One region of the Streptomyces sp. NPDC079167 genome, then DNA from elsewhere that is predicted to be linked to it. Evidence: riboswitches for the same ligand, from Rfam matches in the RefSeq annotation. Region 1 holds a riboswitch; each other region holds the start of a gene.
What was found. A riboswitch is a leader RNA that binds a small molecule or an ion and turns the genes downstream of it on or off. The one in region 1 is predicted to bind thiamine pyrophosphate.
Positions count from the first base shown of each region.

Region 2: another riboswitch for thiamine pyrophosphate. It lies ahead of thiC (phosphomethylpyrimidine synthase ThiC); the one in region 1 lies ahead of thiO (glycine oxidase ThiO).
Region 3: another riboswitch for thiamine pyrophosphate. It lies ahead of AB0P41_RS26140 (thiamine ABC transporter substrate-binding protein); the one in region 1 lies ahead of thiO (glycine oxidase ThiO).

Region 1 is NZ_JBFBLO010000001.1:9,505-19,367, forward strand. Features, by position in the region: gene metF (methylenetetrahydrofolate reductase [NAD(P)H]) at 1-239, opposite strand, end outside; gene thiE (thiamine phosphate synthase) at 359-1,009, opposite strand; gene AB0P41_RS00055 (Rv2175c family DNA-binding protein) at 1,157-1,522, opposite strand; gene AB0P41_RS00060 (FAD-dependent oxidoreductase) at 1,585-2,823, opposite strand; TPP riboswitch at 2,913-3,025, shown strand; gene thiO (glycine oxidase ThiO) at 3,023-4,237, shown strand; gene thiS (sulfur carrier protein ThiS) at 4,234-4,518, shown strand; gene AB0P41_RS00075 (thiazole synthase) at 4,521-5,315, shown strand; gene pknB (Stk1 family PASTA domain-containing Ser/Thr kinase) at 5,443-7,365, shown strand; gene AB0P41_RS00085 (deoxyribonuclease IV) at 7,387-8,250, shown strand; gene AB0P41_RS00090 (sulfite oxidase-like oxidoreductase) at 8,273-8,905, opposite strand; gene bfr (bacterioferritin) at 9,061-9,540, shown strand; gene AB0P41_RS00100 ((2Fe-2S)-binding protein) at 9,582-9,851, opposite strand.
Region 2 is NZ_JBFBLO010000003.1:287,799-297,661, reverse strand. Features, by position in the region: gene AB0P41_RS09000 (cytochrome ubiquinol oxidase subunit I) at 1-232, opposite strand, end outside; gene hisC (histidinol-phosphate transaminase) at 527-1,606, opposite strand; gene AB0P41_RS08990 (LacI family DNA-binding transcriptional regulator) at 2,009-3,121, shown strand; gene AB0P41_RS08985 (metallophosphoesterase) at 3,296-4,354, shown strand; gene AB0P41_RS08980 (hypothetical protein) at 4,536-5,360, shown strand; gene AB0P41_RS08975 (DUF805 domain-containing protein) at 5,442-5,798, opposite strand; gene thiC (phosphomethylpyrimidine synthase ThiC) at 6,273-8,087, opposite strand; TPP riboswitch at 8,080-8,213, opposite strand; gene AB0P41_RS08965 (YibE/F family protein) at 8,285-9,640, shown strand; gene AB0P41_RS08960 (SsgA family sporulation/cell division regulator) at 9,705-9,863, opposite strand, start outside.
Region 3 is NZ_JBFBLO010000013.1:109,540-119,402, forward strand. Features, by position in the region: gene AB0P41_RS26130 (ABC transporter ATP-binding protein) at 1-9, opposite strand, end outside; gene AB0P41_RS26135 (iron ABC transporter permease) at 12-1,625, opposite strand; gene AB0P41_RS26140 (thiamine ABC transporter substrate-binding protein) at 1,670-2,764, opposite strand; TPP riboswitch at 2,838-2,954, opposite strand; gene rlmN (23S rRNA (adenine(2503)-C(2))-methyltransferase RlmN) at 3,035-4,141, opposite strand; gene AB0P41_RS26150 (hypothetical protein) at 4,212-4,739, opposite strand; gene AB0P41_RS26155 (phosphatidate cytidylyltransferase) at 5,084-6,172, opposite strand; gene frr (ribosome recycling factor) at 6,172-6,729, opposite strand; gene pyrH (UMP kinase) at 6,845-7,618, opposite strand; gene tsf (translation elongation factor Ts) at 7,777-8,613, opposite strand; gene rpsB (30S ribosomal protein S2) at 8,710-9,654, opposite strand.

The DNA.
Region 1 (9,863 bases):
GCGATCTGCTGGGTCGCCCGGACCGTCCCGGCGCGGGTCGAACCGCCGGCCCCGTACGTCACGGAGACGAAGCTCGGTCCCACCGCCTCGACCCGGCGCAGGGCGTTCCAGAGGTTCCGCTCGCCCTTCTCCGTCTTGGGCGCCCAGAACTCGAACGAGAACGACATCTCGCCGGTCGCGAGCAGGTCACGCACGGTGCGCGCGTGATCTGTCCGGGTGGAAGGTGTACCAAGGGCCATACTGGGAGGTTAACCAGGGCCTGGCGGTACCCCAACCAGAGCGAGCGAATTGCCCGGAATGAGGTGGCTTTTGTCCACCCTTCGGACAGCCGGCCCGGCCGGGCGCGAGGCCGCCGGGCTCAGAGGGCGTATGCCCGGACGCGTCGTGCGAGCGATGCCGCCGCCTCGGCCGGGTCCGCCGCCTCGGTGATCGCCCGCACGACGACGACGCGGCGGGCGCCGGCGTCCAGCACCTCGTCCAGATTGCCGGCGTCGATCCCGCCGATGGCGAACCACGGCCGCGTCGTGCCGAGCGAGGCGGCGTAGCGCACCAGGCCGAGGCCCGGGGCGTGCCGGCCCGGCTTGGTCGGGGTGGGCCAGCAGGGTCCCGTGCAGAAGTAGTCGACGCCGGCTTCGGCGACGGCGGCGTCGACCTCGGCCTCGGCGTGGGTGGAGCGGCCGATCACCACGTCGTCGCCGATGACGGCGCGGGCGGCCGGCACCGGAAGATCGCCCTGGCCGAGGTGGAGCACATCGGAGCCGATAGCATGGGCGACATCGGCCCGGTCGTTCACCGCGAGGAGCGCTCCGTGGCGCTTGCAGGCGTCGGCGAACACCGCGAGGTGGTCGAGCTCCTCGGCCGCCTCCATGCCCTTGTCCCGCAGCTGCACGATGTCCACACCGCCGGCCAGCACGGCGTCGAGGAACTCGGGGAGGTCCCCCTGCCGCTTCCGGGCGTCCGTGCACAGATAGAGCCGGGCGCCGGAGAGCTGGTCGCGAGGCGTGGACATGAAGATTTCCCCCGTCGGTACGTCGTTGGATCACTGATGCGGCGACAACGCGCCGTACGTCGATGGACCGCCGTGCCGGCAGACCCGGTCACGGCGGGGTGCGGCCCGTGAAGTGCCACGGCCCGCACCCCGCTCACGGTCGTCCGGTCAGACGGCGAGCGCCTGGGCCCGGCGCTTCACCTCCGTACCGCGATTCTCGCTGAGGGCCTGCGCGGGCGTGCCGGGCAGGGTCGGGTCGGGGGTGAAGAGCCAGTCCAGCATCTCTTCGTCGTTGTAGCCGTCGTCCCTCAGGAGCGTCAGGGTCCCTACGAGGCCCTTGACCACCTTGTTGCCGTCGATGAAGGCGGCAGGCACCTGGAGCGCCCGGTTCTCACCACGTCGTACGGCGATCAGCTGGCCTTCCTTGACCAGCTGCCGTACGCGCGTCACCTCGACATCGAGCATTTCCGCGATGTCGGGAAGGTGGAGCCATGCGGGGACGAGAGCATCGATCTTTGCGTCAATCTCGGTCACAGGGACAAGCGTGCCATCCCGGACCGACAGCCGGTACCCGGGCCGGGCGTACGAGACCGTGCCTACCCCTGGAGGACCGTCGATTTCAGCGGTACGGAGGAGTCGGCGGCCCGCGCCGGATCGATCCGCGCGCCCGCTTCGACGAGCTTGCGCCCCTGCGCCAGGTCGCGGGGCCTGCTGACGGCCAGCACGGCGACCAGGACCCCCTGCCGCAGCCAGCAGACCGTCCAGGACGGGTCACCGGGGTCGCCCCGCCACAGCAGTGTGTCGGCGCCCGCGTGGTGGCCGGCGTACTGCACGAAGCGGCCGAACTGCTCGGACCAGAAGTAGGGCACCGGGTCGTACGTCCTGACCGCGCCGTCGGCGAGGGCTGCGGCCACGGTCCTCGGCCCCTGGAGGGCGTTGTCCCAGTGGTGGACCAGCAGCCGTTCCCCGTAGCGGGCGGAGGGGAAGGAGGCGCAGTCGCCCACGGCGTAGACATCGGGCAGCGACGTGCGGAGCGAGCTGTCCGCGGTGACCGAGCCGTCGGGGCCGAGGGCGATGCCCGAGCCCGCGAGCCACGCGGTGGCGGGCCTGGCGCCGATGCCGACGACCACTGCCCCGGCGGGGATCAACCGGCCGTCCGTGAGGTGGACGGCGCCCTCCTCGACACGTGCGACCCGGGCCCCGGTGAGGAGTTCGGCTCCGCTCTCGGCGTACCAGGCGGCCATCGGCTCGGCGACCTCGGCGGGCATGGTGCCCGCGAGGGGCCGGCCGGCGGCCTCCACGACGGTCACCGCGCACCCGGCCGCGCGGGCCGCCGTGGCGAACTCGGCGCCGATCCAGCCCGCGCCGACGACGACCACCTCGTGCTGCCGCTCCAGGACGGGCCGCAGCCGTGCCGCGTCGTCGAGGGTGCGCAGCAGATGGACGCCGGGCACGCCCTCGGAACCGGGCAGTGCGACCGGTTCCGCTCCGGTGGCGAGGACCAGGACGTCGTAGCCGACGGGCCCTTCCGGGGTGTCCAGCTCGTGCGCCCCGGCACGCAGTCCGGCCACGTCGAGCCCCAGGCGCAGGGTGATGTCCAGGGCCTCGAAGTCGACGTCGAAGGCGGAGTCCTCCGCCTTGCCGAGCAGGACCGCCTTGGACAGGGGCGGCCTGTCGTACGGCTGGTGGGGTTCGGCACCGATCAGGGTGACCGGGCCGGTGAAGCCCTGTTCGCGCAGGGCCACGGCCGTCTGCACTCCGGCCATGCCGGCGCCCACGATCACGACCCCGTTCGGCCGCTGTCCCGCTGCCGGTTCCTGTGTCTGCTGGCTCACCTGTCCACCCTAGGGTCTGCCACCGGCGGGCGGGCCACGGGTACCGGTCCCTTACGGGCCGCGAGGCGTGGGGTCTAGGCTGGCCGCCGTAAGGCACTCGCGGGAGTCCGGGCGTACCGGGCTGAGAGGGAGGCTGGCCGGCCTCCGACCGTACGAACCTGATCCGGGTCATGCCGGCGAAGGGAGGGGCTGGACGCCCATGCGCATCTCGACGAACAGTTCCGACGTCCTGGTCGTCGGAGGCGGCATCATCGGGCTGGTGACCGCGTGGCGGTCGGCCCTGCACGGGCTGCGCACCACGCTGGCCGATCCCGCGCCGGGCGGCGGCGCGGCCCAGGTCGCGGCCGGGATGCTCGCGGCCGTCACCGAACTCCACTACGGCGAGCAGACGCTGCTCGGCCTCAACGTGGCTTCGGCCGCGCGCTATCCGGCGTTCGTGGCCGAGCTGGAGGAGGCGAGCGGGCAGGAGACCGGCTTCCGCGCCTGCGGCACCCTGTCCGTCGCGCTGGACTCGGACGACCGGGCGCATCTGCGGGAGCTGCACGCTCTGCAGCAGCGGTCGGGGCTGGAGTCCGAGTGGCTGAGCGGCCGCGAGTGCCGCCGTCTGGAACCGATGCTCGCCCCCGGCGTGCGTGGCGGGCTGCGGGTCGACGGCGACCACCAGGTGGATCCCAGGCGGCTGGCCTCGGCCCTGGTCACCGCCTGCGAGCGGGCGGGCGTGGTGTTCCGCCGGGACTGGGCCGAGCGGCTCTCCGTCACGGGCGGCCGGGCCACGGGAGCGGTCCTGGCGGACGGCACGGAGCTCGCCGCCGGCCAGGTGGTACTCGCCGGCGGCAGCCTCAGCGGCCGGCTCCAGGGCGTTCCCGAGGCTGTCCTGCCGCCGGTACGCCCGGTCAAGGGCCAGGTGCTGCGGTTGCGGGTGCCTTCCGCCTACGCGCCCTTCCTCAGCCGGACGGTGCGGGCGGTCGTGCGCGGCAGCCAGGTCTATCTGGTCCCGCGTGCCGACGGTGAGCTGGTGGTCGGCGCGACCACGGAGGAGATGGGCTGGGACACCACGGTCACCGCGGGCGGGGTGTACGAGCTGCTGCGGGACGCCCATGAGCTGATGCCCGGCATCACGGAGCTGCCGCTGACCGAGACCCGGGCCGGCCTGCGGCCCGCCTCGCCGGACAACGCGCCGCTGCTGGGGCCCACGGCACTGCCGGGGCTGCATCTCGCCACCGGGCACCACCGCAACGGGGTGCTGCTGACCCCGGTCACCGGCGATGTGATGGCCCATGTGCTGACCACCGGCGAGCTGCCCGAGCTGGGCCGCCCCTTCGCGCCGCACCGATTCGCCGCCGCCTCCCCGGAGAGCTCACCGGCCTCCTCCCCCGAAGAAACCGCCCCCGCGCCGCAGGAGCAGCCCGTATGACGCAGTCCGTACCCGATTCCGAGCCCGGTTCCGTGCCCGTTTCCCGGCCCGAGACCCTTTCCGTGCCCGATTCCGAGGCCGTTTCCGTGTCCGTCAACGGGGAAGGCCGCACCGTGCCCGCCGGCACCGCGCTGGACACGCTGGTCGCGGGGCTGACCACCGCGCCCTCCGGGGTAGCCGCCGCGGTGAACGAGGCCGTCGTGCCGCGCGGTCGGTGGTCGGCCACCACGCTCGCCGACGGCGACCGCGTCGAGGTCCTCACCGCGGTCCAGGGAGGCTGACCATGTCCGACGACCTCCTCACGCTCGGTTCCACCGCGTTCTCGTCCCGGCTGATCATGGGGACGGGCGGGGCGCCCAGCCTCGACGTACTGGAACGCTCCCTGATCGCTTCGGGCACCGAGCTCACCACCGTGGCGATGCGCCGGCTCGACCCGACCGTGCAGGGCTCGGTGCTCTCCGTCCTGGAACGCCTCTCCATCCGGGTCCTGCCGAACACCGCGGGCTGTTTCACCGCGGGCGAGGCCGTGCTGACGGCCAGGCTGGCCAGGGAGGCGCTGGGCACCGACTGGATCAAGCTGGAGGTCGTGGCCGACGAGCGGACCCTGCTGCCCGACCCGATCGAGCTGCTGGACGCCGCCGAGATCCTGGTCGACGACGGCTTCACGGTCCTGCCGTACACCAATGACGATCCGGTGCTGGCCCGCAAGCTCCAGGACGTGGGCTGCGCGGCGGTCATGCCGCTCGGTTCCCCCATCGGTTCCGGGCTCGGCATCCGCAACCCGCACAACTTCCAGCTGATCGTCGAGCAGGCCACGGTCCCGGTGATCCTGGACGCCGGCGCCGGGACGGCCTCGGACGCGGCGCTGGCGATGGAGCTGGGCTGTGCCGCTGTGATGCTCGCCTCGGCGGTGACCCGGGCGCAGGAGCCCGAGCTGATGGCGGCGGCGATGCGGCACGCGGTGGACGGCGGGCGGCTGGCGTACCGGGCGGGGCGCATCCCGCGCCGCCATTTCGCTGAGGCGTCCTCGCCCACGGAGGGCCGCGCGGTGCTGGATCCGGAGCGCCCGGCCTTCTGAGAGCCGTGCACCGGCCGGGTCCTCCCCGTCACAGCACGCGCATGCCGCTGTCACGGCTCCGCACCGGAACGGTCCGCCGGAGGCCTGGACCATCCGAGGTGTCCGTGGCAGCTCGTAGACTCGCCCCGTGGACACGACCCTCCAGGACCCCCTTGTCGGGCAGCTGCTCGACGGCCGCTATCGCATCGATGCGCGCATCGCCGTCGGCGGTATGGCCACGGTCTACCGGGCCGTGGACACCCGGCTCGACCGGGTGCTCGCCCTCAAGGTGATGCACCCGGCGCTGGCGACCGACGCGGCGTTCGTCGAACGCTTCATCCGCGAGGCCAAGTCCGTCGCCCGGCTCGCCCACCCCAATGTGGTGGGCGTCTTCGACCAGGGCGCCCAGGGCGCGTACGTGTACCTCGCGATGGAGTACGTCGCCGGGTGCACCCTGCGTGACGTCCTTCGCGAGCGTGGGGCGCTGCAGCCCCGGGCGGCCCTGGACATCCTCGAACCGGTGCTGGCCGCCCTCGGCGCCGCGCACCGGGCGGGCTTCGTCCACCGCGACATGAAGCCGGAGAACGTCCTGATCGGGGACGACGGCCGGGTCAAGGTCGCCGACTTCGGTCTCGTACGCGCTGTGGGAACCGCCACGGACACCACCGGCTCGCTGCTGGGCACGGTCTCGTACCTCGCTCCGGAGCAGATCGAGCAGGGCTCGGCCGACACCCGGTCCGATGTGTACGCCTGCGGTGTGGTGCTCTACGAGATGCTGACCGGCGGCAAACCCCATGGCGGGGACACCGCCGCCCAGGTCATCTACCAGCATCTGAACGAGAACGTCCCGGCGCCGTCCGGTGCCGTTCCCGGCCTGGCGTCCGGGCTGGACGAGCTGGTGGCCGCGGCGACGGCGCGCGACCCCGACGTCCGTCCGTCCGACGCGGTGGCCCTGCTCGCCCGGGCCCGTGAGATACGGGCGGCTCTCACCGAGGAGCAGCTCGACACGATGCCTCCGCAGGCCATCGCGGAGGAGCACGACGGCGCCGAGGACCGTACGAGCGTGATCCCCAGGGTGATCCCGGCCGGCCAGGGCACCGCGCACCACACCAGCCGACTGGAGATGCCGCCGTCCTCGCCCCGGGAGCCCGGGCGCGGGCGACGCGGGCCCTTCGCCGGCCGCGGCCGGCGCGGGACGCTCGCCGTGCTCGTCGCCGTCCTGCTGGTGCTGGGCGCCGGCGTGGGCGTCTGGTACATCAACTCGGGGCAGTTCACCCGGGTCCCTTCCCTCCTGGGCCAGACCCGGAGCGCTGCCGAGAAGCGGCTCGCGGACGAGGGACTCGACCTGAAGGGTGTCGAATACGCCTACAGCGACACGGTGGAGCGCTCCACGGTGATCAGCAGCGATCCGGGCTCCGGTGAGCGCATCCGGGGCAACGACGCGGTGAAGCTGGTGATCTCGCGCGGCCCGGAGATCGTGAAGGTCCCCGATGTGGAGGCGCTCGCCCTCGCCGAGGCCCGGCGTGAGCTGAAGAAGTCGGGACTCACGCCCGGCATGGTGACCCGGGAGTTCAACGAGGAGATCGACCGGGGCAAGGTCGTCCGTACGGATCCGCGGGCCGGCACCGAGCGCCGTCCCGACTCGGCGGTCGCCCTGGTCGTCAGCAAGGGCAGCCCCGTCGACGTGCCCGACGTCTCCGGCCTCTCCGTCGAGGACGCCACGGCGGCGCTGGACGAGGCGGGTCTCAAGGCGAAGGTGCTGGGCGAGCGGGTCAACTCACGCGAGGCCGCGGGCGAGATCGCCCGGCAGTCGCCCGGAAGCGGCGCGGAGGCCGCCGAGGGCGACACGGTGGAGCTGACGGTCTCCAAGGGTCCGCGCATGCTCCAGGTCCCCGATGTCACGGGGAAGGACGTCGACGAGGCCCGGGGCACACTGGAGGACGCGGGGTTCGAGGTCAAGGTCGACCGCCCGTTCCTCTCCTTCAGCGACACGGTCGGCAGCCAGTCGGTCGAGGGCGGCGAGAAGGCCGCGGAAGGCTCCACGATCACCATCAGGACCAAGGCCCTGTAGACCCACGAGGACTGGCAGCACATGCGCAACCCCATCGGCGGTCACGTCCCCGTGGCCGGCGGACTCGCCAAGGCCGGCCTCGGCTACGCGCGGGAGCTGGCGGCGGAGACCGTGCAGGTCTTCGTCGCCAACCCGCGTGGCTGGGCGACACCACCGGGGAACCCGGCCCAGGACGAGCTGTTCCGCTCGGAGTGCGCGGCGGGGCGGATTCCCGCGTACGTCCACGCCCCGTACCTGATCAACTTCGGCTCGCACACCGAGGCCACGGTCGAGCGGTCGGTCGTGTCGCTGCGCCACTCGCTGCGCCGGGCGAGAGAGATCGGCGCCCTGGGCGTGGTGGTGCACACCGGCTCGGCGACCGGCGGACGTCCGCGTGAGGTGGCGCTCGCCCAGGTGCGTACGCACATGCTTCCGCTGCTGGACGAGCTGACCCACGACGACGACCCGTTCCTGCTGCTGGAGTCGACCGCGGGACAGGGCTCCTCGCTCTGCTCCCGGACCTGGGACTTCGGCCCGTACTTCGAGGCCCTGGACTCCCATCCCAAACTGGGTGTCTGCCTGGACACCTGCCACATCTACGCGGCGGGCCACGATCTGACCGGCCCCGCCGGCATGCGGCAGACCCTGGATCTGCTGGTGGACACGGTCGGCGAGGGCAGGCTGAAGCTGATCCACGCCAATGACTCCAAGGACGTGGTGGGCGCTCACAAGGACCGGCACGAGAACATCGGCGCGGGTCACATAGGCGCCGGGCCGTTCCGCGAGCTGTTCTCGCACCCGGCGACCGAGGGCGTACCGCTGGTCATCGAGACGCCCGGCGGCAAGGAGGGCCATGCGGCGGATGTGGCCCGGCTGAAGGAGCTGCGGGACTGCCGCCGGCCTTAGCGGGACCGTCCCGGCGGGACCGTCAGAGCTCGGGGCCGTCCCCGGGCTCCTCCTGGTAGGAGTAGCGCTGCTCGCTCCACGGGTCGCCGATGTTGTGGTACCCGCGCTCCTCCCAGAACCCACGGCGGTCGGCCGACATGTACTCGATGCCCCGGACCCATTTGGGCCCCTTCCAGGCATACAGATGCGGCACGACGAGGCGCAGCGGGAATCCGTGTTCGGCGGTGAGCAGTTCGCCGTCCTTATGGGTGGCGAACAGCGTCCGGTCGGACGCGAAGTCGGCGATCCGGAGGTTCGAGCTGAATCCGTATTCGGCCCAGACCATCACATGGGTGACGTGAGGCGCGGGAGGTGCCAGTTCCACCACCTCACGGGCCAGGATTCCGCCCCATTCGGCGCCGAGCATGCTGAATTTCGTCACGCAGTGAAGGTCCGCGACGACGGAGGAGAAGGGAAGTGCCGTGAATTCCTGGTGATTCCAGCAGTGCTTGTCACCGTCGGCCGTGGCCCCGAAGACCCTGAACTCCCAGCGGTCCGGTTTGAACTTGGGCACGGGCCCGTAATGGGTGACCGGCCAGCCGCGCTGCAGCCGTTGCCCCGGTGGAAGCCCGGACTGCTCTGCTGTGCCGCGTTCCCGGCTTTCCGGCTGACCCATGCCTCCATGGTGACAGACAGGCAGGGGTGGTCATGACCAGGGGAGAGTCGATTCGGGCAACTCATACTAAGCGTGCACTTACTGGACGGCCGCTGGGTGCGATGCGAGGATGCGCGCAAACGTGCCCCGTTCACCGGTTGGAAGGAGCCTCTGCGATGCAGGGCGACCCCGAGGTCCTCGAGTTCCTGAACGAACAGCTGACCGCCGAATTGACTGCCATCAATCAGTACTTCCTGCACGCGAAGATGCAGGACAACTTCGGCTGGACGAAGCTCGCCAAGTACACCCGGGCCGAATCGTTCGACGAGATGAAGCACGCGGAGATCCTCACCGACCGGATCCTGTTCCTGGACGGCCTGCCCAACTATCAGCGGCTCTTCCATGTGCGGGTCGGCCAGACGGTCACCGAGATGTTCCAGGCCGACCGTCAGGTCGAGGTGGAGGCGATCGACCGCCTCAGGCGGGGCATCGAGGTGATGCGCGGCAAGGGCGACATCACTTCGGCGAACATCTTCGAGTCCATCCTCGAGGACGAGGAACACCACATCGACTATCTCGACACCCAGCTGGAGCTGGTCGAGAAGCTCGGTGAGCCGCTCTACATCGCGCAGCTGATCGAGCAGCCGGACAGCTGATCCGCGGCTCCGGCACGGCGCCGGTGGCCCGGGAGGGCTTCTCAGGCGGCGTCGGGAAGCCCGGCGTCCGGCGTGGTGCCGAGAGCGACGGGCGCACCGGCCGGGGTGCCCGCCGGCGCCGTACGTCCCTCGATGAGCTCACGGCGCGGGCACTCACCACGGCCGAGCAGCGCCTGGATCCTGCGGACGCAGCCCCCGCAGTCGGTGCCCGCCTTGCAGGCGGAGGCGATCTGGCGGGGCGTGCACGCTCCGCCGTCCGCATGCTTCTTGACCTGGTCCTCCGTGATGCCGAAGCAGGAGCAGACGTACATGCGGTTCACCTC
Region 2 (9,863 bases), on a different contig from region 1:
ACTCCTGGACGATGCCCGTGACCACGCCCATGGCGATGTTGATCAGGAAAAGCTTGCCCCAGAACTTGGTGGCCCTGAGGTACTTCTCGTTGTCCGTGCGCACCCACGCGGTCTGCAGGCCGGCGGTGAGCGCGGCGAGAGAGATCGTCAGGGGGACGAACAGGAAGTGGTAGACGGTGGTGATGCCGAACTGCCAGCGCGCCAGGGTCTCTGGTGCCAGAGCCAGGTCCACGACTCTTCTCCTTACGTCGCCGCGATCACGCCCCAGGCCGCCCGTCGAACCACCCGATCATGGGAGGAAACGGGACGCGCTTGTGAACGCGTTCACATTCACAAGCAATTATGGCGCACGCGCATTCGAAGCTGTCGCGTGGGGGGTGGTTTCCGGCCGACCGGCCCGGACCACCCGGAACCGGACACGCCGCCGGACCGTGTACCGGCGGCTTCCGGCCCAGGAAACACGGTGGCCCCGGACCTCGGTGATCGAGGTCCGGGGCCACCGGAGACGCAGGGGGCAGCCGCGCCGCTAAAGCTCCCGGCCGAAGGACTCCGCCACCTTCAGGAACACGTCGTTGGCCTCGGCCTCCCCGATCGTGACCCGCACGCCCTCGCCGGCGAACGGCCGCACGACCACACCGGCCCGCTCACAGACCCCGGCGAACTCTTGCGTGCGGTCCCCGAGCCTCAGCCAGACGAAGTTGGCCTGCGACTCCGGAACGGTCCAGCCCTGCCGCACCAGCCCCTCGTACACCCGGGCCCGCTCACCGACCAGCGATCCGACCCTGCCCAGCAGCTCGTCCTCGGCGCGCAGCGAGGCGACCGCGGCGTCCTGGGCGACCTGGCTGACACCGAACGGAACGGCCGTCTTGCGCAGCGCCGCCGCCACGGGCTCGTGCGCCACCGCGAAACCGACCCGCAGACCGGCGAGACCGTACGCCTTGGAGAAGGTGCGGAGCACCGCGACATTGGGCCGGTCCCGGTAGATCTCGATCCCGTCCGGCACATCGGCGTCCCGGATGAACTCCTTGTACGCCTCATCGAGCACGACCAGGACATCGCCCGGGACACGGTCGAGGAACCGCTCCAGCTCCGCCCGGCGCACGACCGTGCCCGTCGGGTTGTTCGGATTGCAGACGAAGATCATCCGCGTGCGGTCGGTGACCGCGTCCGCCATGGCGTCGAGATCGTGCACCTCACCCTCGGTCAGCGGGACCTTGACCGACGTCGCGCCGCTGACCTGCGTGATGATCGGGTAGGCCTCGAACGACCGCCAGGCGTAGATGACCTCGTCCCCCGGCCCCGAAGTGGCCTGGAGCAGCTGCTGGGCGACACCGACCGAACCCGTGCCGGTGGCCAGGTGAGAGACGGGCACACCGAATCTGTCGGACAGCTCGTTCATCAGACCGGTGCAGGCCATGTCCGGATACCTGTTGAAGCCGGAGGCAGCGGCGAGCACCGACTCCATCACACCGGGCAGCGGGGGGTACGGGTTCTCGTTGGAGGACAGCTTGAAGGCAACCGGCCCCTCCGCGGACGCCGGCTTTCCCGGCACATACGCAGGGACGCCGTCCAGCTCGGCGCGCAGCTTCGGACTCGTCTCGCTCACCGCAGGTCCTCCTCGACCGTCCGTACACATCAATACTGCTCACCTTATGAGGATTGGGCACCTGTGCGAATGGCCAGGCTCCGAAATCGCCCTCCGGGCCGGGAAACGCCCGTCCCGCACCGCCCCGGCGGGCACCGGGAGGGGGAGCGTCACGCATTCCGCCGCACGCCGGTCGCTCACTCCGTGGCGCGCATCCCTCGAACAGGTGAGTTGAGACCTCTTCGAGACCTGGACCATTCAGCAGGTTCCTGCACAACGATGCATGACACATCAACACTGAACGCATCAACGCCCTTGTTTTGCAAGGCATTTGTGGCTTAATGATCATGCAGAAACGTGCCTGTCAACGCCTGCATATGCGAGCGGCCTGACCTGGCTCCGGCCCCCTACTATCGGCTCGCCATGACAGCAGCAGGGAAGCACCAGGTGAGCCGGACAGAGACGCCCCGGCGCAGCGGCCGGCAGGGACGGGCGGGGATCCGGGATGTAGCCGCGGCGGCCGGCGTCTCCATCACGACCGTGTCCGACGCGCTCAACGGCAAGGGCAGGCTCCCGGACGCCACCCGCAGCCATGTCCGCGAGGTCGCCGAACGGCTGGGCTACCGCCCGTCAGCGGCTGCCCGAACCCTCCGTACCGGCAAGTCGGGGCTCATCGGCCTGACCGTGACCACGTACGGGGATGAACCTTTCACCTTCACCGAATTCGCCTACTTCGCGGAGATGGCGAGAGCCGCCACATCGGCCGCGCTCGCCCGTGGTTACGCCCTCGTGATCCTCCCCGCCACCTCGCGCCACGACGTGTGGTCGAACGTCGCACTCGACGGCACGGTCGTCATCGACCCCTCGGACCAGGATCCGGTGGTCACCGAACTCGTCCGCCAGGGGCTTCCCGTCGTCTCCGACGGGCGCCCGGCAGGCACGCTCCCGGTCACCGCCTGGGTCGACAACGACCACCGGGCGGCCGTCCTCGACCTCCTGGACCACCTCGCGGCGGCGGGAGCCCGCCGCATCGGGCTGCTGACCGGCACCACCACCGACACGTACACCCGGCTCTCCACCACCGCCTATCTGCACTGGTGCGAGCGGGTCGGCCAGGACCCGGTCTACGAGTCCTACCCGGCCCACGACCCCTGCGCCGGCGCCGTCGCAGCGGACCGTCTCCTCGCCCGCCCGGACCGCCCCGACGCCGTCTACGGGCTCTTCGACCCCAACGGCACCGATCTGCTGGCCGCCGCGCGCCGCTACGGCCTGCGGGTCCCCGAGGACCTCCTGCTGGTCTGCTGCAGCGAATCCACGGTGTACGCGTCCACCGAGCCCCCCATCACCACGCTCTCGCTGAAGCCCCGCAGAATCGGCACGGCAGTTGTCCAGCTCCTCATCGACGCCATCGAAGGAGTCGAACACGACGGCCCGGTGGAGCAGGTGATACCGACGGAGCTCATCGTCCGGACGTCCTCTCAACGGCGTCCGCCACGCACCACCGTCAGCCCTCCGCGATCACCCGCCGGGGACTGAACGGATTAATCCGGACCAAACGGCCGGTGAACCGGGTGCTCGCACGGATTCAACACCCCTGGTGCGTCACACAGCACGATCCGCATTCCTATGATGGGCGCACGACACCGCGGACCACCTCTACCAGGCAGGGCCCGTCAGGTGTACGGAGGCGCGACGGTGGTGGAGGGGTCGATGACTCAGGGGGCCGGTCAGGAACCCGTGGTGCGGACAGCGACGTTGCGTGACTTCCGCGTACCGCCGTATGCGCAGGTGCCCGTGCCCGCGCCCATGCCGCACCCCGGCAGCGCCATGGTGGGCGACGAACCGCCGGAGGGGTACACCCCCACCGAACGTGATCTCCCCGTGATCAACCGCGGTGACACCGTCCAGGTGGAGACCGTCCAGGAGACCCGGCCCGCCGCCGACTCCGGCCGCGGCCCGCTGTACGCCGTCGGCGACGTCCACGGCTATCTGGACGAGCTCCTGGCCGCGCTGCGGGAGCAGGGCCTCGTCGACGCCGACGGCCGTTGGGCGGCAGGCAACGCCAGGCTCTGGTTCCTCGGCGACTTCACCGACCGCGGCCCGGACGGCATCGGCGTCATCGATCTCGTCATGCGTCTCTCCGCGGAGGCAGCAGCCGCCGGCGGGTACTGCAAGGCGCTCATGGGCAACCACGAACTGCTGCTGCTCGGCGCCAAGAGGTTCGGCGACACCCCCGTGAACTCCGGTGCAGGGACGGCGACCTTCCAGGCCGCCTGGCTGCTCAACGGCGGCCAGAAGACGGACATGGAACGGCTCCAGGACGTCCACCTCCAGTGGATGTCCCGGCTCGATGCCGTGGTCGAGGAGGACGGGCATCTGCTGATGCACTCCGACACGACCGCCTACCTCGACTACGGATCCACCATCGAGGACGTCAATGACACGGTGCACGCCATTCTCACGCGGAACGACGCCGATGAGTGCTGGGACCTCTTCCGCAAACTCACCAAGCGGTTCGCCTTCCGCGACGAGGGCGGCGCCGAGGCCGTTCGCGAACTGATGTCGACGTACGGCGGACAGCGCGTCGTCCACGGTCACAGCCCCATTCCGTATCTCCTCGGAGAGGTCGGAGCGGAGGACGGCGAGGACGTGCCACGGCCCGTGGTGGACGGTCCGCACGTCTACGCGGAAGGGCTCGCCATCGCCATGGACGGCGGAGTGACCATGGCCGGAAAGCTGTTGGTCGTCCAACTCCCCCTGCATGACTGACGGTGGTCGGGGAAGACGCATGACGACCCGACACCGTCAGCAGCTGGGCCAATTTCCGGAAACACCCTGTCACCCCGTGCCGTAGGCGCTCTACCATCGGCGTACCAGTCGCAGGCTCTCCTCCGTTTCCGCCCGATCGCCCGGCCCGTACGGTCGGTCAGGCCTTACGGAGCATCGGGGGATGCACATGAAAAGCGCTCCGCACCTGCTGGCCGAGGACCGCCCCGAGTACGAGCGGATCCTTGCCGACGCGCTGCGTCATGCTCACGAACGGCCGGATCTGGACGGAGTCGGCGACCGTCTCAACACCGAACAGCTGCGGACCATGGCGCTCAACGCCACGCCGCTGATCACCGCGGCGGCGGCCACCGAGTACGACCACTACGTGAAGGTACGCGGTGAGCTGCGCGGCCCCGGGGAACCGGACGCCCACGGGTCCGTCCTGAGCACCGGCACGGAGGAATCCGACACCACGGGCGCCGGCACCCTCGCGGTGATCGCCGTGCTTGCACCGGTCCTCGCGGGTACGGCCGCGCTGATATTCCTGGCCGTCGGCTACCCCCTGAAGGCGCTCAGCCCGGCCCCGGCCTTCGCCGGGACCATGGTCGCCGCCGGATGGTTCTTCGCCGCCGTCGCCGCCGCCGCCATCCTCGTCGCCGCGGTCGGTCTCCTCGCCACCGCCCTGCGCAACGGCGCCACCGCGCTGCCGGCCGTGGACGAGGAGGAGGAACTGCCGGAGGACGTGGCGCGTGCCCGGGAGGCATGGCGCCACGCTCTGCTGGAACGCGGAATCCTGCCCTTCCTCCGGGACGCGCTGGCCGATCCGACCGCGGGGCCCGCCTCGCGCACCCCGCACCGCTCGGCCAACCGGATCCCCAAGATCGGCTACAGCAGGCCGGACTTCTCCGGACCGGAGGACGGCCCCTCGGCCGGCCCCCGCCCCACCTTCACCAGTCCCGACTTCACCAGCCCGGACTACGGCGGCCCGGAGCACCAGCCGGAGTGATCCGGCGGGGCCCGGCACGGCAGAGGCCGGAACGGCTCGCTGCCGCTCCGGCCTCTGCGGGCATCACACCCGGTGAGGAGCTCAGATCCCCTGCGGGGCGAGCTTCGGGTTCGGGCCGTACTCGTTGACCTCGCGCGCACCCTCGCTGCACATGAAGACGAGCAGGATGATGCCGCCCACGAGCGGCACGAACGAGATCAGGATCCACCAGCCGGAACGGCCGGTGTCGTGCAGGCGGCGCACGACGACGGCTATCGTCGGGATGATCACGGCCAGCAGGTAGATGATGTAAGGAATCTGCGAGTCGATGGCCATGCCGAGCACGCTCAGGACCACCGCGACGATGAAGTTGAAGAGTACGAACATCCAGTACTCCTTGCGGCGCGCACGCCCGCCGAAGCCCGCGTAGTTCTTGAGTACAGCCAGGTACCAGTTCACTGTGCTTCCCTCCCCTGGCGCCCCCGTTCGGGACGCACACCAATTTCGGCCAAGCACAGCGGAAGGTAAAGCACAGATAAGGAAACGGTCAACACCATTCGGGCGACCGCGGAAACTTACATCGACCTGCAGCACGGCTGTGTCCATACTGACGCCGAAAGTTCCTCGAAGGCACGACAGGACGGTGCCGAACAGCTCGAACCAGCCATTGTGGGCACTCTTCATGCTCTACCGCCGCAATCTGACGGCCCGGCAAACGACCGCTGCCGCACCGCGTTACGCCGGACCGCCCCACGAACCCGCCGGGTGACGGCGTGACGGAGGGCAGCATCCATCTCGTGACGGACGACGACGACAAGCCGTTCGCGATGGGCTCGGCGGAGGCGGACCGGCCGGCACTGGTGACCTGGCGAGCCCCTCCTCCGCCGTGGCGGCCGGATCAGCCGGCCGGCCGCCGCCGCCGAGCCGGCCGTGTCAGCCGGCCGACCTGCCTCCCGTCTCCGCCAGAGGCAGGTACACGCGGTTGCCGCTCGCCGCGAACTCCCTGGACTTCTCGGCCATCCCCGCTTCGATCGCGGCCTGCTCGTCACCGTGCTCGCGCCGGATGTCGTGGGAGATCTTCATCGAGCAGAACTTGGGACCGCACATCGAGCAGAAGTGGGCCGTCTTCGCCGGCTCGGCCGGCAGCGTCTCGTCGTGGAACTCCCGCGCGGTGTCGGGGTCGAGCGCCAGGTTGAACTGATCCTCCCAGCGGAACTCGAACCGGGCGTCCGACAGCGCGTCGTCCCACTCCTGCGCCCCGGGGTGCCCCTTGGCCAGGTCCGCCGCATGAGCGGCGATCTTGTACGTGATGACACCGGTCTTCACGTCGTCACGGTTGGGGAGCCCCAGGTGCTCCTTGGGTGTGACGTAACAGAGCATCGCCGTCCCCCACCAGGCGATCATCGCCGCGCCGATACCCGAGGTGATGTGGTCGTACGCCGGTGCGACGTCCGTGGTGAGGGGGCCGAGCGTGTAGAAGGGCGCCTCCTCGCAGATCTCCTGCTGGAGGTCGATGTTCTCCTTGATCTTGTGCATCGGGACATGCCCCGGCCCCTCGATCATGGTCTGGACGCCGAACCGCTTGGCAACGGTGTTCAGCTCCCCGAGCGTCCGGAGTTCGGCGAACTGGGCCTCGTCGTTGGCGTCGGCGATGGAGCCGGGGCGCAGCCCGTCACCGAGCGAGTACGTCACGTCGTACGCCGCGAGGATCTCGCAGAGCTCCTCGAAGTGCTCGTAGAGGAACGACTCCTTGTGGTGCGCCAGGCACCAGGCGGCCATGATGGACCCGCCGCGCGAAACGATCCCGGTCTTGCGACGGGCCGTCAGCGGAACGTACGGCAGCCGCACTCCGGCGTGCACCGTCATGTAGTCGACGCCCTGCTCCGCCTGCTCGATGACGGTGTCCTTGTAGATCTCCCACGTCAGTTCCTCGGCCCGGCCGTCGACCTTCTCGAGCGCCTGGTAGAGGGGGACGGTGCCGATCGGCACCGGTGAGTTGCGCAGGACCCACTCACGGGTGGTGTGGATGTTGCGGCCGGTGGAGAGGTCCATGACCGTGTCGGCGCCCCACTTGGTGGCCCACGTCATCTTGTCCACCTCCTCCTCGATCGAGGAGGTGACGGCGGAGTTGCCGATGTTCGCGTTGACCTTCACCAGGAAGCGCTTGCCGATGATCATCGGCTCGGTCTCCGGGTGGTTGACGTTGGCCGGAAGGACCGCCCGGCCCGCCGCGATCTCCTCGCGCACGACCTCGGGTCCGACGTTCTCCCGGATCGCGACGTACTCCATCTCTGGGGTGATCTCGCCCCGGCGGGCGTACGCGAGCTGCGTGACGGGCCGCCCGTCGCGGCTGCGGCGGGGCTGGCGCGGGCGGCCCGGGAAGACCGCGTCCAGGTTGCGCAGACCGCCCCTCGGCGAGGTGTGCTTCAGCCCGTCGTCCTCGGGACGCGCGGGCCGTCCCGCGTACTCCTCGGTGTCCCCCCGGGTGATGATCCAGTTCTCCCGGAGCGGGGCGAGCCCCCGGCGTACGTCGGTGTCGGTGGTGGGGTCGGTGTACGGCCCGGACGTGTCGTACAGCGTCACGTCCTTGCCGTTGGTGAGGTGCACCTGACGGACCGGAACCCGGAGATCCGGGCGTGAGCCCTGGACGTACCCCTTGTGCCAGCCGATGGACTTCCCGGCCTCTTCGCCCTCCGCATGCGGGGCGTTCTGATTCGAGGCAGGCGTGCGTGCGTCCGCTGTGGTCATGAGACCTACTCCCTACGCCGGCATTACCCGGTAACAGGTTCGGCGGTCGGCGCAGCGTGTCCCGTACGGATGTACGGAGGTCAGCGCCCTCTCAGCCCGGTGCTCCGAGCTCCCGCGTGTACAAATGTGCCTCCACGCTAACCTCCGTTCTGGCGTGCTGGCCAGAGGGCATCCCCGGTTCTTGGGATGATCGCGGGGTGACGTCCCCCGGAAGCGCCCCCGAGCCCCACGGCCCCGCCTCAGGCAGCGCACAGAGTCATGCGCACGGCCACACCCACAGCCACGGGCCTGCCGCACCCGTGTCCAAGCACCTGCGCAAGGTCATCGCGGCCGTACTGATCCCCTTCGCCACGGCGGTCCTGGTCGGCCTCGTGGCCTTCTGGCCCGGCGGGGCACCCGCCCATGAACGCACGGGGGTCGGCTTCGACCGTCAGACCCAGGACGGGCAGGTCACCGAGGTCGTGCGGGTCGACTGTGCGGACGTCAACGCCTCGCAGGTGCCGCCGACCGGAGACACCTCCACCCCGTCGGGACGCGAAGCCGTCAACGAGCAGACGGGGGAGTGCAAGAAGGCCACGGTCGAGGTGACCACCGGCAAGGACAAGGGCCGTACGTTCGTCGAGGTCGTCCAGCCCGACGCGCCCCGGCAGCTGCGCGAGGGCCAGGGGGTGGTCGTCGCGTACGCACCTGACGCGCCCCGGGACCTGCAGTACTCGGTGACCGACATCGACCGCTCGTTCCCGATGGCGCTGCTCGCCGGGATCTTCGCGCTCGTGGTGGTCGCGGTGGGCAGGCTGCGCGGTCTGATGGCCCTGATCGCACTCGCCGTGTCGTTCGCCGTGCTGACCCTGTTCATCCTCCCGGCGATCCTGCAGGGTTCGAACCCCCTGGTCGTGGCGGTGATCGGGGCCAGCGCCATCATGCTGATCGCCCTCTACACCTGCCACGGGCTGACGGCCCGCACCTCCGTGGCCGTCATCGGCACGCTCATCTCGCTGCTGCTGATCGGGCTGCTCGGCTCGCTCTTCATCGGCTGGGCGAGCCTGTCCGGGAACACCGATGACAACACCGGCCTGATCCATGGGCTGTACCCGGACATCGACATGAGCGGCCTGCTGCTCGCCGGTGTGATCATCGGCTCGCTCGGTGTACTCGACGACGTGACCGTGACCCAGACATCGGCGGTCTGGGAGCTGCACCAGGCGGACCCGACCATGGGTGTACGCAGGCTCTACCGGGCGGGCATCCGGATCGGGCGCGACCACATCGCCTCGGTCGTCAACACGCTCGTACTCGCCTACGCGGGCGCGGCGCTTCCCCTGCTGTTGCTGTTCTCGATCGCGGAGAGCAGCGTGGGCACGGTGGCCAACAGCGAGTTGGTCGCCGAGGAGATCGTCCGCACGCTGATCGGCTCGATCGGGCTGGTCGCCTCGGTGCCGGTGACGACGGTGCTCGCGGCCCTGGTGGTCTCCGCGGACCGCACGGGGCTCGGCGCGGAAGCCGGAGCTCCTGCACCCGCACGGACCGGGAGGGGACGACGCCGCAAGGCGTGAGCCGGGACACCGGACGCATGGACCCGGGCCACCGGTGACCGGTGGTCAGCCGGGTCTTCCTACTTCAGCCGGCGTTCTGCTCCTTGGCGAGGATGCGGCCCAGCGCCTCTTCCAGATTGCCGTCGAAGTCACCCAGCGTGTGCTCCTGCCCCAACGGCACCAGCTTGTCCGTCCGGTCGAGAAATGCCACAAGAGGTGCGGTGCCTGCCCTGAAGAGCGCACG
Region 3 (9,863 bases), on a different contig from region 1:
TGTCAGCATCTCTAGAACTCCCCGGATCGGTCGGTACGGATACGTTCGAGCAGGAGCAGCGACACCGCGCAGACCAGCATCAGGATCGTGCTGAGGGCCATCGCCTGCCCGTAGTTGAGCTCGCCCGACCGCCCCAGCAGCCGGGCGACGGCGACCGGCAGGGTGGGGTTGTCGGGGCGTGCGATGAACACGGTCGCGCCGAACTCACCGAGCGACACGGCGAAGGCGAAGCCCGCCGCCACCAGCACCGCCCGCCGCACCAGCGGCAGGTCGACCTCCCGCCAGGCCCGCAGCGGCGACGCGCCGAGCACCGCCGCGGCCTCCCGCAGCCGGTCGTCCACCGCGCGCAGGACGGGCAGCATGGTCCGTACGACGAAGGGGACGCCCACCAGTGCCTGGGCGAGCGGCACGAGGATCCAGGACGTACGCAGATCGAGCGGCGGCTTGTCGAGCGTGATCAGGAAGCCGAAGCCGACGGTGACCGCCGACACTCCGAGCGGAAGCATCAGCAGGGCGTCGAAACCGCGTACCAGCGGGCCTGCCCTTCTGGTCAGTGCAGCCGCGGCGAGACCCCCGACCACGAGGGCGATCAGCGTCGCGACCAGCGCGTAACGCAGGGAGTTGCCGATGGCGTCGAGCGGCGGGACCAGGAAGGTGGAGCCGCTCGCGTCGGCCGACTGCAGCGCGCGGTAGAAGCCGAAGCCGTAGCCGCCCGAGGTGTCCAGGGAGCGTTCCACCAGTACGCCGAGCGGCACCACGATCAGCAGCAGGACGGTCAGCAGCACCCCGCCGAGCAGCGCCCACTGCCCTGCTCCGTGCGGGCGGCGGGAGGTCTGCGCCGGATCGACGAGCTTCAGCGCGGTCTCACGGCGCCGTACGGTCCACGTGTGGACGGCGAGGATCCCGCCGACCGCGGCGAACTGCACCAGCGTCAGTACGGCGGCCGTCGGCAGGTCGAGCAGCTGCGCGGTCTGCCGGTAGATCTCCACCTCCAGCGTGGAGTAGGCCGGGCCGCCGAGGATCTGGACGACCCCGAAGGAGGTGAAGGTGAAGAGGAAGACCATCAGGGCCGCCGCGGCCACGGCCGGGGCGAGCGCGGGCAGGGTCACGCGCCGCCAGACGGCGAGGCGGCCGGCCCCGAGCACCCGGGCGGCCTCCTCCTGGCGGGGGTCCATCTGGGACCACAGGCCGCCGACGGTCCGTACGACGACCGCGTAGTTGAAGAACACATGGGCGAGCAGGATCGCCCACACGGTCGTGTCGAGGCGGATTCCCCAGAGCTCGTCGAGGAACCCGCCGCGTCCCAGCAGCGCCAGGAACGCCGTGCCCACGACGACGGTGGGCAGGACGAACGGCACGGTCACGAGGGCACGCAGCAGTTGTTTGCCGGGGAAGTCGAAGCGGGCGAAGACATAGGCGCCGGGCAGCGCGATCAGCAGGGTGAGAGCGGTCGAGGCGAGGGCCTGCCAGGTGGTGAACCAGAGGACGTCGATGATGTCCGGCCGGCTCAGCACCGTGCCGATCCGGCCGAACTGCCAGGCTCCGTCCGTCTTCAGGCCCCGGCCGACGATCGCGACGACCGGGTAGGCGAAGAACAGCGCGAAGAACGCGACGGGCACGGCCATGAGGCCGAGCCGCACCGCGTTCCCCCTCCACGGGGGCCGCGCGACTACTTCACGACGAGCGAGGACCACGACTGGACCCACTGCTCACGGTTCTTGGCGATCTTCTCCGGAGCGACGGTCGCCGGCTTGTCGACGACCGCACCGAACTTCGTGAAGAGCTCCGGCAGCTTCGCGTCCTTCACCACCGGGTTCACGAACATGTTCAGCGGCATGTCCTCCTGGAACCGCTTGCTGATCAGGAAGTCCAGCAGGGCCTTGCCGCCGGCCTCGTTCTTCGCGCCGTCCAGCAGGCCGGCGAACTCGATCTGGCGGAAGCAGGTGCCGGTGGCGACACCGGTCGGGGCCTCGGCGGGCTTCGGATCGGCGTACAACACCTCGACGGGCGGGCTGGAGGCGTACGAGACGACGAGCGGCCGGTCGGCCTTGGCCTTCTTGCCGCCCGCGGAGCCGGAGAACTCCTCGTTGTATGCCTGCTCCCAGCCGTCGACGACCTTGACGCCGTTGCTCTTGAGCTTCTTCCAGTAGTCCTGGTAGCCGCTCTCACCGTGGGCGGCGACGGTGCCGAGGAGGAAGCCGAGGCCGGGCGACGAGGTCGCGGCGTTCTCGGTGACGAGGAGGTTCTTGTACGCGGGCTTCAGCAGGTCGTCGAAGGAGTTCGGCGGGTCGAGCTTCTTGTCGGCGAAGTACTTCTTGTCGTAGTTGACGCAGATGTCGCCGGTGTCGACGGGCGTGACCCGGTGCTTGTCCGCGTCGAGCTGCGTGTCGGCCGAGACGCGGTCCAGGCCCTTCGCCTCGTACGGTGTGAACAGGCCGTTGTCCAGGGCCCGGGAGAGCAGGGTGTTGTCGGCGCCGAAGAACACGTCGCCGCGCGGGGAGCCCTTGGTCAGGATCTCCTGGTTGAGCGCTGCCCCGGCGTCACCGCTCTTGAGTACCTTGACCTTGTAGCCGGTCTCGGCGGTGAACGCCTTCAGGACGGCGTCCGAGGCGTTGAACGAGTCATGGCTGACGAGGGTGACGGTCTTGGAGCCGGCCCCCGTGTCGTCGGACGCCTTGTCCTCGGAGCCGCCGCAGCCCGCGAGCGCGGTGACGCCGAGTGCGGCGGCGAGAGCGGTCGCCGCGTACTTCGTCGTGGTGTTCATGGTGAATTCCTCCTGGAGGTGACCAGGAAGAGACGCGGCCCTGCCCGCTCGGCGAGCGGGCAGGGCGCAACAGCTTGAGTAAGGTCCGAACTTCCTACCCGGAATGACCCGGGCGAGGTTCAGAGGGTCTGCGGCCGACCTGTCCTCGGTGCCGCACTCTCAGCGCTGTGGCGCTCCCCTGTCGGAATATGAAGTTGATTTCCCGGCCAGGCTACACCGGCCGGATCACGCCCTACCGGCCGGATAGTGCCCGTCGTCCGTGGTGCCTCCTCAGCGCTCGGACGCCGCCAGCTGCCCGCAGGCGCCGTCGATCTCCTGGCCGCGGGTGTCCCGGACGGTCACCGGCACACCATGGGCGGCGATCGCCTCGACGAACGCCTTCTCGTCCTCGGGCCGCGAGGCGGTCCACTTCGAGCCCGGGGTCGGGTTCAGCGGGATGAGGTTGACGTGGACCCGCTTGCCCTTGAGCAGCCGGCCCAGCCGGTCGCCCCGCCACGCCTGGTCGTTGATGTCACGGATGAGCGCGTACTCGATGGAGATGCGGCGACCCGACTTCTCCGCGTACTCCCACGCGGCGTCCAGGACCTCACGGACCTTCCAACGGGTGTTCACGGGGACGAGGGTGTCGCGCAGCTCGTCGTCCGGGGCGTGCAGCGAGACCGCGAGGCGGCACTTGAAGCCCTCGTCGGCGAAGCGCAGCATCGCCGGCACCAGGCCCACCGTGGACACGGTGATCCCGCGCTGCGACAGCCCGAGGCCGTCCGGCTCCGGGTCCGTCAGCCGACGGATCGCCCCGACCACTCGCTTGTAGTTGGCGAGCGGCTCGCCCATGCCCATGAAGACGATGTTGGACAGCCGGGCAGGCCCACCCGGGACCTCGCCGTCGCGCAGGGCCCGCATGCCGTCCACGATCTGGTGCACGATCTCGGCGGTCGACAGATTGCGGTCGAGCCCCGCCTGCCCGGTGGCGCAGAACGGGCAGTTCATCCCGCAGCCGGCCTGTGACGAGATGCACATGGTCACCCGGTCCGGGTAGCGCATGAGGACGGACTCGACGAGCGTGCCGTCGTGCAGCTTCCAGAGCGTCTTACGGGTGGTGTCGTCGTCGCAGCTGATGTGACGCATCACCGACATCAGGTCGGGGAACATCGCCTCGGCGAGCTTGTCCCGTGAGGCGGCCGGGATGTTGGTCCACTCCGCCGGGTCGTGCGCGTACCGCGTGAAGTAGTGCTGCGACAGCTGCTTGGCACGGAAGGGCTTCTCGCCGGTCGCGGCGACTGCTTCCTTGCGCTCGTCGGGGGTGAGGTCGGCGAGGTGCCGCGGCGGCCGCTTGGCTCCACGGGGCGCGACGAAAGTGAGTTCTCCGGGCTTAGGCATGGTTCTTCCAGTGTCGCAGACACGCCGAGGTACTCAGGTCCGCCGGAGGACCGGGCGGTCACGGCCGGCGTCAGCAGTGGTTCCGCAGGGCGGACCGCATGTGGCGGTGGAGTTCCAGGGCGCGGCGGCGCATCCAGTAGCCCCAGGAGCAGAACACCGCCACCCCGGCGACGAAGATCAGCGGGGCGGTCAGTGAGCCGGCGACGATTCCGAGCACGAGCATGCCGGCCGCGATCAGGCCCATGCAGCCCAGCCAGTACGGCAGCCACCGGCCGCCCCGCTCCATCTTCCCCAACTGCTCGGCGACCAGTTTCTGCATGGTCGCCCGCTCCTCGGGATCGCTCGGCACCTCACGGTGCCGGATCCGGCGGTTCAGCTCGGCGATCCCGCGGGGGTCGATGCCGGCCGCACGGCCGGTCCTGCGACGCTGGGCGGCCACGATGCCGATGGCGACGGCGGTGAAGACCGCTGTCTGGATCACCCACCAGCCGAGGTGCCCGTCCCGGCGGAACAGGGCGTTCGCCCCCACTCCGAGGACGAAGATCAGCACCGCTTGCGCGGCGAGACTACGGTCGAGCCAGAGCTTCGACGCACGCACGGCGTCCTCCTCGAAAGCGACGGCACACTCTCTGTCGCCCACCGGGTACCCCACCGTGACCGACTCACCCCGCACACGGGTGTCCTTGCCGCCGGGGGGCATACGGAGCCCATGACTTCTGAGGTGTTGGTCGCGGCCGAACTCGCCGGTCGCTGGGAGGGCCCTCCGTGGTTCAGGTGGGCGTTCCTGGCGGTGTGGGTCCTGTTCGGACTGTTCCTGTTCCTACGGTTCCGCAAGAACGGCTGGAAGCTTCCCCGACGTCGTTGAGCAGACACGGACGGGGCCCGCTGTCCGTGTGGACAGCGGGCCCCGTCGAAGAGCCACTCGGGAAGTCGTCGCTCCGCTCAGCCGGATCCGACGAACAGCACCAGCAGCAGCCAGACGACCGGGGCGCTCGGCAGCAGCGAGTCGAGCCGGTCCATGATGCCGCCGTGACCGGGCAGCAGCGTGCCCATGTCCTTGATCCCCAGGTCCCGCTTGATCATGGACTCACCGAGGTCCCCAAGCGTGGCGCTGGCGGCGACGGCGAGGCCCATCAACAGGCCCTGCCACCAGCTCCCGCCGTCGATCAGGAACTCCATGCACAGGGCGCCGGCCACCATCGCGAAGCCGACCGCGCCGAACAGGCCCTCGCGGGTCTTCCCGGGGCTGATGCGGGGTGCCAGCTTGTGGGTGCCGAACCGCCAGCCCACGGCGTACGCGCCTGTGTCACTGACCACGGTCAGCAGGAGGAAGGTCAGCACACGCCAGGCGCCGTCGTCCGCGGTGAGCATCATCGCGACGAACGTCGCCAGGAACGGCACGTAGAACACGGCGAAGACGCCCGCCGTGACGTCCTTGAGGTACCCCTCGGGCGGCTCCGTCATCCGCCACACGAGCACCGCGAGGGCGGTGAGAGCCATCGCGACCCAGGCGCCCTCCGCCTCCCGCACATAACCGGCGACCACCATCGCGGCGCCGCCGACGGCGAGCGGCACGAGCGGAGCGTTGATGCCCTTGCGCTCCTTGAGGCGGGACGTGAGCTCCCAGAGGCCGACCACCACCGCCAGCACGACCACGCCGACGAAGACTGCCTTCACGATGAACAGGGAGCCGACCACGAGCGCGCCGAGCCCGAGACCGACCCCTATGGCGGCACGCAGATCACGCCCCGCACGCTTCTTCTGCGGCGGGGGCGACGGCAGCGGGGTGGACATGGGCTCCTGCGGCTTCTCGTCACGGAACAGGGGGCCGCTGACGCGCGCGGCGTCCCCGCTCCGGTCGTCGCGGTCGTCAGCGTCTCTACCTGCGTCGGGAACGTCCGGCACGATGGGCATGGGCCGAGTCTGCTGGGCGCCGTGCACATCGTATGCAGGACCCGCCGGAGCGCCCCCCATCTCGGGCGCGCTCCAGTAGCCGGCTCCCTGCGGGGCGCCCCAGGAAGAGTCGTTCATCAGACTTCGAGCAGCTCGGCTTCCTTGTGCTTGAGCAGCTCGTCCACCTGCGCGACGTACTTCGCGGTGGTGTCGTCGAGCTCCTTCTCCGCGCGGCGGACCTCGTCCTCGCCGGACTCCTTGTCCTTGACGAGCTTGTCGAGCGACTCCTTGGCCTTGCGGCGGATGGAGCGGATCGAGATCTTGGAGTCCTCGGCCTTGGTCTTGGCGACCTTGATGTACTCCTTGCGGCGGTCCTGCGTGAGCTCGGGGAACGTCACGCGGATGATGTTGCCGTCGTTGCTCGGGTTGACACCGAGGTCGGAGTCGCGGATCGCCTGCTCGATGTTGCGCAGTGCCGTCTTGTCGAACGGGGTCACCACGGCCATCCTCGGTTCGGGGACCGAGAACGAGGCGAGCTGGTTGATCGGGGTCAGCGCGCCGTAGTAGTCGGCGACGATCTTGTTGAACATCGCCGGGTGCGCACGGCCGGTCCGGATCGCGGCGAAGTCCTCTTTCGCGACCACGACGGCCTTCTCCATCTTCTCCTCGGCCTCGAGGAGGATTTCTTCGATCACCACGTGCTCCTGCGTGTCTTGAGCGGACCCGGCATCGTCGGGTCCTGCGGATCCTGCGTCGCGTCCTCACCTGCACGGTGTCCGACCGGCAGGCCGTTGTCCATCTTCTGGGCCGTCAGGCCCGGGTGCTCCGGTCGCTCACCAACGTGCCGATCTTCTCACCCTTCACCGCGCGGGCGATATTGCCCTCCGTGGTGAGCTCGAAGACGAGGATCGGGAGCTGGTTGTCACGGCAGAGAGTGATGGCGGTGGCGTCGGCGACCTTGAGGTCCCGGGCGATCACTTCGCCGTACTCCAGGGCGTCGAACTTCACCGCGTCGGGGTTGGCCTTCGGGTCGGAGTCGTAGACACCGTCCACACCGTTCTTCCCCATCAGCAGCGCTTCGGCGTCGATCTCCAGGGCGCGCTGCGCGGCGGTCGTGTCGGTGGAGAAGTACGGCATGCCCATGCCTGCTCCGAAGATCACGACGCGTCCCTTCTCCATGTGCCGCACGGCACGGAGCGGGATGTACGGCTCCGCGACCTGGCCCATGGTGATGGCCGTCTGGACGCGCGAGTCGATGCCCTCCTTCTCCAGGAAGTCCTGCAGCGCCAGGCAGTTCATGACCGTGCCGAGCATGCCCATGTAGTCGGACCGCGCCCGGTCCATGCCGCGCTGCTGGAGCTCGGCGCCACGGAAGAAGTTGCCGCCGCCGATGACGACCGCGATCTCCGCTCCGTCGCGTACGACCGCGGCGATCTCGCGGGCGATGGCGTGCACGACGTCGGGGTCGACTCCGAGTCCGCCGCCACCGGCGAAGGCCTCGCCGGACAGCTTCAGCATGAAGCGCCCGGAAACCGCGTCGTCGCGCTTGTGGTCACCCTGTGTGGCGTCCGCGCCCTTGTTCATGGAGATTCTCCTCGTGCACATACGAAGAAGGCCATTGCCGGTGGGTCTGTTGTCCCTCAGCGGCAATGGCCTCCTCGTCAGATCTGCGGTCGTCCGGCTGAGTGCGGCCGTCGACTGCACCAGACCCTATCGGGGTCCACCGTTGTTCGCGGACGGACTCAGATGCCGACCTTGATACGCGTGAAGCGCTTCAGGGTGACACCGGCCTCGTCCAGGACCTTCTGGACGGACTTCTTGTTGTCCAGCGCGTACGGCTGGCCCAGGAGGGTGGCCTCCTTGAAGAAGCCGTTGACGCGACCCTCGACGATCTTCGGGAGCGCGGCCTCGGGCTTGCCCTCGGCGCGCGTGGTCTCCTCGGCGACGCGGCGCTCGGCCTCGACGACCTCGGCCGGGACGTCCTCGCGGGAGAGGTACTTCGGGGCGAAGGCGGCGATGTGCTGGGCGATGCCCTTGGCCAGGTCGGCGTCGGCCTTGTCCAGCTCGACCAGGACACCGATCTGCGGCGGCAGGTCGGGCATGGTGCGGTGCATGTACACGGTGACGTAGTCGCCGGTGAACTGCGCGAAGCGGTCCAGGACGATCTTCTCGCCGAGGTTGGCGTTGGCCTCGTCCACGTACGCCTGGACGGTCTTGCCGGCCTCGATCTCGGACGCGAGGAGCGCCTCGATGTCGGCCGGGGAGGTCGCGGCGACGTGCGCGGCCAGCGTGTTGGCGACGGCCTGGAACTTGTCACCCTTGGCGACGAAGTCCGTCTCGCACTTCAGCTCGAGCAGGACGCCGGACGTCTTGTCCTCGGAGACGAGGGAGACGACGGCACCGTTCTCGGCGGAACGGCCTTCGCGCTTGGCGACGCCCTTCTGGCCCTTGATGCGAAGCGCCTCGACGGCGCCGTCGACGTTGCCGTCGGCCTCGTCGAGCGCCTTCTTGCAGTCCATCATGCCGGCGCCGGTGAGCTCGCGGAGCTTCTTGACGTCAGCGGCGGTGTAGTTCGCCATGAGTCTGTTTCTCTCTCGAAGTCTGAAAGATCTACGGGTGAACGGCGGGGGCCGGTGCACCGGCCCCCGCCGTCATTCAGCCGTGACTGACGGGTGTCAGGCCTGCTCGGCGTCCGCGGCCGGAGCCTCGGCGGCGGGGGCCTCGGCAGCCGGGGCCTCGTCCTGCTCGGCGGCGACGGCGGCCGGCTTGGCGTCCTCGTCGGCGTCCTTCTCGGTCTCGACCGAGGACTGGACCTCGGCCGTGGCCTCGGCGTCGTCCTTCTTGTCGCCCGCGAGCAGGTCACGCTCCCACTCGGCGAGGGGCTCGCCGGCGGCCTTCTCGCCCGGCTTCGAGTCACCGGTGGCGGCACCGGAACGGGCGATGAGGCCCTCGGCGACGGCGTCGGCGATCACGCGGGTGAGCAGGGTGACGGAGCGGATCGCGTCGTCGTTGCCCGGAATCTTGTAGTCGACCTCGTCGGGGTCGCAGTTGGTGTCGAGGATCGCGACGACCGGGATGTGGAGCTTGCGCGCCTCACCGACGGCGATGTGCTCCTTCTTGGTGTCGACGATCCAGACGGCGCTCGGCACCTTCTGCATCTCGCGGATACCACCGAGGGTCTTCTCCAGCTTGGCCTTCTCGCGGGAGAGGACCAGGAGCTCCTTCTTGGTGAGGCCGGAGGCGGCCACGTCCTCGAAGTCGATGAGCTCGAGCTCCTTCAGACGCTGAAGGCGCTTGTAGACGGTGGAGAAGTTGGTGAGCATGCCACCGAGCCAACGCTGGTTGACGTACGGCATGCCGACGCGCGTCGCCTGCTCGGCGATGGCCTCCTGGGCCTGCTTCTTCGTACCCACGAACATGATGGAGCCGCCGTGGGCGACGGTCTCCTTGACGAACTCGTAGGCGCGGTCGATGTACGACAGCGACTGGAGCAGGTCGATGATGTAGATGCCGTTGCGCTCGGTGAAGATGAAGCGCTTCATCTTCGGGTTCCAGCGACGGGTCTGGTGACCGAAGTGGACGCCGCTTTCCAGCAGCTCCCGCATCGTGACGACGGCCATGGCCGTACTCCTTGAGGTACTCGGTTTTCGCGACCGCAGGATTGCTGTCGCGCCTGACGCCCCGACGCGCCGTGCCACGAAGGACCGAGGAGCGCGGCCACCGTCCGCAGAGAGGGAGGTGGCGGGGCGTGCGAAGTCGACCCGGTGACCCGGATCGCCAGAAGAAGTGTACGGGACCCGCCGGGTCCAGGGTGACGGCGATGTCCACA